2 regions of the Pseudomonas sp. B21-017 genome follow, and region 1 is predicted to be linked to the other one. Evidence: predicted binding sites of a transcription regulator. Region 1 holds the regulator's gene; the other holds the start of a gene.
What was found. Region 1 encodes FliA, which starts transcription of late flagellar genes. Its sites were predicted from a motif close to CTAAAGTTTNNNNNNNNNNNGCCGNTAA; they were not measured.
Positions count from the first base shown of each region.

Region 1 (4,639 bases):
TCGAGAACCACGTCCATCAGTTCCGAGTCGACGCGACGCTCCCCCTTGCGCAGGATGTCGAACACGTTCTCGGCGATGTGACAGCACTCCACCAGCTCGTTGAGCTGGAGGAAGCCGGCGCCCCCTTTTACAGTGTGAAAACCGCGAAAAATTGCATTGAGCAAGTCCGCATCATCAGGTCGGCTTTCCAGCTCGACCAGCTGCTCGGACAGTTGCTCTAGAATCTCGCCGGCCTCAACCAGGAAATCCTGAAGGATCTCTTCATCGGCGCCGAAGCTCATTAAGGGGGTGCTCCTACAGGTCTAAAAACCCAGAAAACTAAAATCCAAGACTGGATAACAAATCGTCCACATCGTCCTGACCGGACACAACGTCTTCTCTTTTATCGGCATGAATCTGCGGACCTTCACCCTGAGAGAGATGTTTTTGTGGATCTTTTTCAGCAAGCATCGCCTCACGGTCGTGTTCGATACCCGCAAAGCGGTCTACGTGACTGGCCATGAGCACGAGCTTGAGCAGATTGCTTTCAACTTCGGTGACCAATTGGGTCACACGCTTGATCACCTGACCGGTGAGGTCCTGGTAATCCTGGGCCAGCAGAATGTCGTTGAGGTTGCTCGACACGACGCGGTTGTCTTCACTGCTGCGTGTCAGGAAACCATCGACCCGCCGGGCCAGTTCGCGGAACTCTTCAGCCCCGACTTCTCGACGCATGAACCGCCCCCAATCCGTGCTCAGCGCCTGGGCTTCATCGCTCAGGCTGTTGATCAGCGGCGTGGCGTTTTCCACCAGGTCCATGGTGCGGTTGGCCGCGGCCTCGGTCAGCTTGACCACATAGGACAGGCGCTCGGTGGCATCCGTGATCTGAGACACTTCCTCAGCTTGCGGCATGTGCGGGTCAATCTGGAAATTGACGATCGCGCTATGCAGCTCGCGGGTGAGCTTGCCCACTTCCTGATACAGGCCGCGGTCACGGGTCTGGTTGAGCTCATGGATCAGTTGCACAGCGTCGCCAAACTTGCCTTTTTCAAGGCTGTCGACCAGTTCGACCGCGTGTTTTTTCAGGGTCGACTCAAAATCGCCCTGTGAAGATTCGTTATGCTCCATAGCTCCCCCGTGCGCAGTACATCAGCCGATGCGTTCGAAAATCTTCTCGATTTTTTCTTTCAACGCCTGGGCTGTGAAGGGTTTGACCACATAGCCGTTAACACCGGCCTGGGCCGCTTCGATGATTTGCTCGCGCTTGGCTTCGGCGGTCACCATCAGCACCGGCAGGTGCTTGAGCCTTTCATCGGCGCGCACCGCACGAAGCAGGTCGATGCCGGTCATACCGGGCATGTTCCAGTCGGTAACCAGAAAATCGAAGTTACCGCTTTGCAGCATCGGCAACCCGGTCAGCCCGTCATCGGCTTCGGCGGTGTTGGTGAACCCAAGGTCACGCAACAGGTTTTTTATGATCCGCCGCATCGTTGAGAAGTCATCAACGATGAGGATTTTCATGTTCTTGTCCAATTCGACCTCCAAGCAGTCTTAAACGCGCCCAGCACCTGGACGCGCCATTTCAATCAATCCGGCAAAGCACTCAATGACTGTCTGGAGCACAACAGATCGAGACCGGTACGGTTCAACACCACACCAGCTCCATTCGCAGTGTCCCCACACTGCCTTCAGCGCGCTCGCCACTCCCCCAAACGCCCCCGCAAACGGGCCGCGCACTGGCTGTGTAACTGGCTGACCCGCGACTCGCTGACCCCCAGGACCTCACCGATTTCCTTGAGATTCAACTCTTCGTCGTAGTACAGCGCCAACACCAGTCGCTCACGCTCCGGCAAATTGGCAATCGCGTCCGCCAGCGCCGCCTGGAAGCGTTCATCTTCCAGATCGCGTGACGGCTCGAGATGAGCACTCGCGCCATCCTCATGCAGCCCTTCGTGTTCGCCGTCCTGCAACAGATCGTCGAAACTGAATAACCGGCTGCCCAGGGTGTCGTTCAAAATCCCGTAATAATCGTCGAGACTCAATTGGAGTTCGGCCGCAACTTCGTGATCTTTAGCGTCACGGCCGGTTTTAGCTTCAATCGAGCGAATCGCGTCGCTGACCATGCGGGTATTGCGGTGGACCGAACGTGGCGCCCAGTCCCCCTTGCGCACTTCATCGAGCATCGCGCCGCGGATTCGAATGCCCGCGTACGTCTCGAAACTCGCGCCTTTGCTGGCGTCGTATTTGGTTGATACTTCAAGCAGGCCGATCATCCCGGCCTGGATCAGGTCTTCGACCTGGACACTGGCCGGCAGACGCGCCAGCAAGTGGTAGGCAATGCGTTTGACCAGTGGCGCGTAACGCTCGATCAGCTCGTACTGCGCGTCACGTGCCGACTGCTTGTAGAGGTTGTAACCGCTGGCTGTCATAGCACGGGTCCTGCAGTTTGTTGCACGAGGCGCTCGACGAAAAACTCCAGATGTCCACGAGGGTTGGCCGGCAGTGGCCAGGTATCGACTTTCTGCGCAATGGCCTTGAACGCCAGGGCGCACTTGGAACGCGGAAAGGCTTCATACACCGCGCGTTGCTTCTGCACGGCCTTGCGTACGCTTTCGTCGTAAGGCACTGCGCCGACGTATTGTAAGGCGACGTCGAGGAAGCGATCCGTGACCTTGGTCAACTTGGCGAACAGGTTGCGGCCTTCCTGCGGGCTCTGCGCCATGTTGGCCAGGACGCGGAAGCGGTTCATGCCGTAGTCGCGGTTAAGCAGTTTGATCAGCGCGTAGGCGTCGGTGATCGAGGTCGGTTCGTCGCACACCACCAGCAAGACTTCCTGCGCGGCGCGCACGAAGCTGACTACCGAGTCACCAATGCCCGCAGCGGTGTCGATCACCAATACGTCGAGGTTGTCGCCGATATCACTGAACGCCTGGATCAGGCCGGCATGCTGGGCCGGGCTCAGATGAACCATGCTCTGGGTGCCGGAGGCGGCCGGGACGATGCGGATACCGCCAGGCCCTTGCAACAGCACGTCGCGCAGCTCACAGCGGCCTTCGATCACGTCGGCCAGCGTGCGTTTGGGTGTCAGTCCCAACAGAACGTCGACGTTCGCCAGCCCCAGATCGGCATCCAGCAGCATGACGCGCCGGCCGAGCTCAGCTAGAGCCAGGGACAAGTTCACTGACACGTTAGTCTTCCCGACGCCACCTTTGCCGCCGGTCACCGCGATCACCTGTACGGGATGCATGCTGCCCATGTTATTTCTTTACCTTGTCTTACTTAGACGGAGGCCACATTACTGGCTGCGCGTTCACCATCGGAACAATGCATGGCAGACCATCGATGTAGGTACAAAAAATGTTCATTAACACCTCAGCCAACCTGCTTGGTCGGGCTGTGGTAAATATCAGCGAACATGTCAGCCATGGCTTCTTCGCTGGGTTCTTCCTGCATTTGTACGCTAACGGCGCGGCTGACCAACTGATGACGACGTGGCAGATGCAAATCATCCGGAATCCGTGGACCATCGGTCAGGTAAGCCACCGGCAACTCATGACTGATCGCCAGGCTCAACACCTCGCCCAGACTTGCCGTTTCATCCAGTTTAGTCAGGATGCAGCCGGCGAGGCCGCAGCGTTTGTAACTGTGATAAGCGGCAGTTAGAACCTGTTTCTGGCTGGTGGTTGCCAGGACCAGATAATTTTTTGATTTGATGCCGCGCCCGGCCAGGCTTTCGAGCTGCATGCGCAGTGCCGGATCGCTGGCCTGAAGGCCGGCGGTATCGATCAGCACCACGCGTTTGCGCAGCAAGGGCTCCAGCGCCTGCACCAGGGATTGACCCGGATCGACGTGGGTCACCGACACGTTAAGGATCCGGCCCAGCGTCTTGAGCTGTTCCTGGGCACCAATGCGATAGCTGTCCATGCTCACCAGCGCGATGTTCTGCGCGCCGTACTTGAGCACGTAACGGGCCGCGAGCTTGGCCAGTGTGGTGGTCTTGCCCATGCCGGCCGGACCGACCATGGCAATCACACCGCCCTCTTCCAGTGGCTCGACTTCCGGGGTGGCGATCATCCGCGCCAGGTGCGCGAGCAACATGCGCCAGGCCTGACGAGGCTCTTCAATGTCGGTAATCAGTGCCAGCAGATCGCGCGACAACGGGCCGGACAGGCCGATACGTTGCAGGCGACGCCAGAGGTTGGCCTGGGCCGGACGGCTGCCTTGCAGCTGATTCCAGGCCAGCGAGCCAAGCTGCACTTCCATCAGTTCACGCAGGCTGTTGAGCTCGAAACGCATCGAATCGAATGCGCGCGGATCGACACCGGTCGCCGCAGCAGGCGCGGGGGCCGGACGCCGAGGTTCGGCGAGCGCCGGTTCGATCAGCGGTTCGGCGGCGGTCAACGGCAGGCCGGCGAACAACTGGCGATTGGTGGTCTTGTCGCTCTCGCCATCGCCGCGCAGGCTCAGTTCGGCCTGGGCGGTGACGATCCGCGACTGGGTCTTGCGCAGCTCATCCTCGAGTTCCATGTTCGGAACACGCGGGGCCAGCGCCGACAATTTGTAATCCAGGGCAGCCGTCAGCTCGACACCGCCGGCGATCCGGCGATTGCCAATGATGGCGGCATCAGCGCCCAGCTCATCACGAACCAGTTTCATGGCC
Region 1 is NZ_CP087194.1:4,815,611-4,820,249, forward strand. Features, by position in the region: gene LOY28_RS21680 (chemotaxis protein CheA) at 1-281, opposite strand, end outside; gene LOY28_RS21685 (protein phosphatase CheZ) at 319-1,107, opposite strand; gene LOY28_RS21690 (chemotaxis response regulator CheY) at 1,129-1,500, opposite strand; gene fliA (RNA polymerase sigma factor FliA) at 1,668-2,408, opposite strand; gene fleN (flagellar synthesis regulator FleN) at 2,405-3,235, opposite strand; gene flhF (flagellar biosynthesis protein FlhF) at 3,352-4,639, opposite strand, start outside.

Region 2 (4,639 bases), 2.3 Mb from region 1:
TCAACTGCATACATTCAAGCCCTCTTCGCATATTAGCGATACTGAGGGACAGCCATGCCAACCTATCACTTGTTCATCGTTCACTCGTGGAACCGTTCAGGCGCCCATTACCGCGAACTCGCCCTCAAGGGACACTTCTGATGCCTGTATTCATCAGCTATCGTCACGCGGATCGCCCCTACGCGATCGCCATCAGCAGCCGTCTGATACAGGCCAACATCAAGACCTACTTCGACGTGCTGGATCCGGAATCCCAGACCACTGACGACATCACCGGGGTCATCACCCGCTACATCAGCGCGAGCACGCATCTGATAGCCGTTGTCTCGGGCAAGACCGTGCCGCCATGGTGGGTACCGTTCGAAATCGGCGAAGCGACAATCAGCAACCGGCGGATTTGCTCATTCCAGACCGAACCGGCGGAACTGCCGCTGTACTTCGATAAATGGCCGAAGCTCAGCACTGACAAGGACCTGGATTTTTTCATTGAGGCCTACCGTGAAGAAGTGGCGACCAAGCGTTCAATGACACTGGATTCAATCAGCGAATCCCTTTGCGGCAGCTACAGACGCAATGCGGAACTGTTCCACGACCAGCTCAAGAGTCGCATCCGACGGGGTTTCTGAGAGGTGCAAAAAAGCCGCGTTCATCGCGGCTTTTTTTGGCCTCAGGAAACCGCTGCCGGCGGTTTCGGTTCGACGCTTTTCAGCCCAGGCTTCTGAAACGGGTACAAGTGCTGGCGCAGGATACCGCCCGGCAAGTCCTTGCCAAAAACCCCGTAGCGCGTCGGCCACTCCTTGGGTGGCAACTTGAAGGTGCCAAACAGCATATCCACCAGCGGCGTATGGATCGCATAGTTCTTGTAGATGTAATCCTTGTGCCGGGCATGATGCCAATGGTGATAGCGCGGCAGGACCAGCACATAATTCAGCCAGCCGCCGTTGATCCGTACATTGGCGTGGGCCAGCACTGCCTGCACCCCGACCAGAATCACGTAGGCGTTCAACGCCTGGGGCGCAAAACCCAGCAGCATCAAAGGCACCAGCACGCCGGTACGGGTGAGCAGAATCTCGATGAAGTGGACACGCGAACCGGCGAGCCAATCCATGTGCGTGCTTGAGTGATGTACGGCATGCATGCGCCATAACCACGGCACGACGTGATACAGCCGATGCAGCCAGTACTGACCGAGGTCAGCCACCAGTACCGCCAGCAAGAACTGCACAACGATCGGCAGGCTTTGTACGCTGGCCTGCAAATCCGCCGACACGGCCCAGCCAGCCATAAAGCTCGACGAGGCAGTGATGAAAATCAGGATGAACTGCACCAGCATATGACTGACAAAAAAGTAGGTCAGGTCAGTTCGCCAGTGCGGACGCAGAATGTTTTGCTCAGGGTCCTTGGAATAGAGTTTTTCCAGGGGGATAAAGACGATGGCCGACACCAGCAGAGCCAGGACGAACCAGTCCAGCCCCAGCGAGTACGGTGTCTGCCCAATCGAGCTGATCTGCACATTGGTGCCGCCGAGAAACACTGCCAGCCCCGAGGCGACAAGTCCGGTAATCCCCAAGCGCTTTCGCTTGTTGAGCAGGATATTCAGGGTGCCCAGGCTGAAAGACAGTACCAGCCCAAGCAATAGCGTGGTGCGCGCAAACTGTTCGTCGTACACCTTGCGCAGTTCGGCGGTGGTCAGCCATTCGGGAAAGAGAAAGCACAATACCGCCAGCAGGCTCAATAGCCCGAGCGTGGCTGAGATGTAGCCACTGACCCGCCCTTCACCAAACTTGAAGGGTGCATTGCCATGCTGCTGAAAATAGGACTTGAGTCTTTCCATTACTGATCTTCCATGATTCCGAAAACAAACTTGCAGTGAGTCGAGTCAGTGCGACGCTGCAGTGACGCAGCCAGAAACAGAAAAGCCACTCATGGTGGCTTTTCTGCAGGTTATTGCTTGGGCGGTACAGCGGGTTTGGGCGGTTCGCCCGGCTTCGGCGCCGGATTATCAAACAGATTCAAACGCTCACGAAGTTCGTGTGCCGGCAGCGGTTCCTTATCCGCCGGCAATGCGTTCGGATCGGCTGGCGGCGCATGCACTTCGCCCGGGCCACCCTGCCCTTGCGTCGGCGCTGGCGCCGGTTCGGCACCTTGTTCACCTTCGATGGCGCGCTGGGCTTTCTTGGTCAGCACCACGATGTCGATCCGGCGGTTGACCGGATTGAACGGGTTCTCCCTGTCGAACAGCGCCGACGAGGCATAACCGACGACTCGCGCGACCTGGGCGTCCGGATAACTGCCGGCGACCAATGCACGACGAGCCGCGTTGGCGCGGTTGGCCGAGAGTTCCCAGTTGCCGAAATCGCCAGTTCCCGAGTACGGCTTGGCATCGGTGTGGCCGCTGATGCTGATTTTGTTCGGCACCGCTTTGATGGTGTCGGCCATGGCCAGCAGAATGTCTTCGAAGTACGGCTTCAGGCGCGCACTGCCGGAGTCGAACATCGGGCGGTTTTCGGCGTCCATGATCTGGATGCGCAAACCGTCCTGGGTGATCTCGAAGAGGATCTGGTCCTTGAATTTCTGCAATTGCGGGTTTTCATTGACCTTGTTCTGCAACTCTTGCAGTAACAACTCCAGGCGTTCCTTCTCGACTTGCTCGGCCATGCCTTCAACCTGCTCGGCGTCGATGGTCACCTTGTCTGGCTGCGGCTGAGATTTCACCTCCGGGTTGAGGGTGTTCTCCGGCGCCAGGGTCGGCGTGCCGCCCAGGTCGATGATGTACGGCGTACCGCTTTCGGAAAACCCGACCGGGTCCTTGAAGTAACCGGCGATGGCGATCTTCTGTTCAGGCGTCGCGGTGGACAGCAGCCACAACACCAGGAAGAACGCCATCATCGCCGTCGCGAAGTCCGCGAAGGCGATTTTCCAGGCGCCCCCGTGATGCCCTCCGGCGATGCGCTTGACGCGCTTGATGATTATCGGCTGGTTATTTTCCATGACTTAACGACCGCGAACCGCTTGTTCCAGCTCAGCGAAGCTAGGACGGTGCGCCGGGTACAGAACCTTGCGACCGAACTCCACCGCCAGCGACGGCGGCATCCCGGAAGCCGAAGCCACCAGCGAAGCCTTGATGGCTTCGTAGGTGTTCAGTTCTTCCTTGGCATCGTGAGCCAGGGAGTGGGCCAGCGGGCCAAAGAAACCGTAGGCCGCGAGAATACCGAAGAAGGTACCGACCAGTGCCGCACCCACGTGCAGACCGATGGACTTCTGGTCGCCTTCGCCCAGGGATGCCATGGTCACCACGATCCCCAATACCGCCGCGACGATACCGAAACCGGGCATGGCGTCGGCAATGCCGTTCACCGCGTGGGACGGGTGCTCGAGGTCTTCCTTGAGGCTGTAGAGTTCCATGTCGAACAGGCCTTCCAGCTCATGGGGAGCCATGTTGCCGGAGGACATGATGCGCAGGTAATCGCAGATGAACGCGGTCATGCGTTCGTCTTTGAGCACCGCCGGGTACTTGGCGAAGATCGGGCTCGCGGCGGCATCTTCGATGTCGCCTTCGATCGCCATCATGCCTTCGCGACGGCTCTTGTTGAGGATCTCGTAAATCAGCCCCAGCACTTCCAGGTAGAAGGTGTGGTTGAAACGCGAACTGAACATGCCCAAGGACTTCTTGAGCACGTGCATTGTCATGTGGCCGGGGTTGGCCTGCAGGAAGGCGCCAAGGGCCGCGCCACCGATAATCATCACCTCGAAAGGCTGGATGAGAGCGGCAATCTTGCCGTGGGAAAGCACGTATCCGCCGAGCACGCTCGCGAATACGACGATGATGCCGATAATTTTAGCCATAGGTAGGAGAGCACTTACTGAGTCGGGTTCAAGGTCATATTCGGAAGTTAAAAAATCTCTTCTTCTACTTATCGGCAAAACTGCGCCAGACTATAGCCAGTTAAGGCGAAAAGCTAATTTGACCCGTTCAGGGCATAGGTAAAGCAGACGATGATCGCGTCCAGACATGGCTAACGAAACGAACGTCCCAACGCCCAAACCAACCACGCTTGAAGGCTGGGTCAAGCTTCTCGATGGCGTACGCCTGCCGGTTCCGCAAGCCAGCCACGACCGGGTCTGCAAAGCGATCCGCGATAACCGCAGCTCGCTGCGCGACATCGCCGACCTGATGCAGGAAAGCCCGGCCCTGGCCTTGAGCGTGATTCGCGAAGCCAACCGTCACACCCATGGCAGCATGACCGAGCCTGCTGAAAACCTTGAGGTGGCGATCAATCGCCTCGGTTTGAAACGCACCGAAGAACTGCTCGACCGCCTGCCCGCCGAACCCCAATTGCAAATCCCCGTCGCCCTGCGCCAGCTTCAACTGATCAGCCAGCACGCCACTCAACAGGCCAACGGCTTTTTCGCCAGTCGCCTGGCGCGACTGTGGCAGGACATCCACTGGGGCAGCCTGCTGTTTCTTTCGCCACTCTGGCCCATGGCGCTGACCCATCCGCAGTTGCTTGAAGAGTGGGAGTTGCGGGTCATCCATAAAGGCGAGTCGGCACGCAAAGTCGAAAAGCAATTGTTCGGCGTGCGCCTGCTGGACATCTGTCTGGCACTGGTGGACGTCTGGCGCCTGCCGATCTGGGTA
Region 2 is NZ_CP087194.1:562,664-567,302, reverse strand. Features, by position in the region: gene LOY28_RS02490 (toll/interleukin-1 receptor domain-containing protein) at 141-626, shown strand; gene LOY28_RS02485 (sterol desaturase family protein) at 668-1,834, opposite strand; gene motB (flagellar motor protein MotB) at 1,945-2,991, opposite strand; gene motA (flagellar motor stator protein MotA) at 2,995-3,846, opposite strand; gene LOY28_RS02470 (HDOD domain-containing protein) at 4,013-4,639, shown strand, end outside.
Region 2: the regulator FliA is predicted to act here: its motif matches at 3,915-3,942, upstream of motA (flagellar motor stator protein MotA).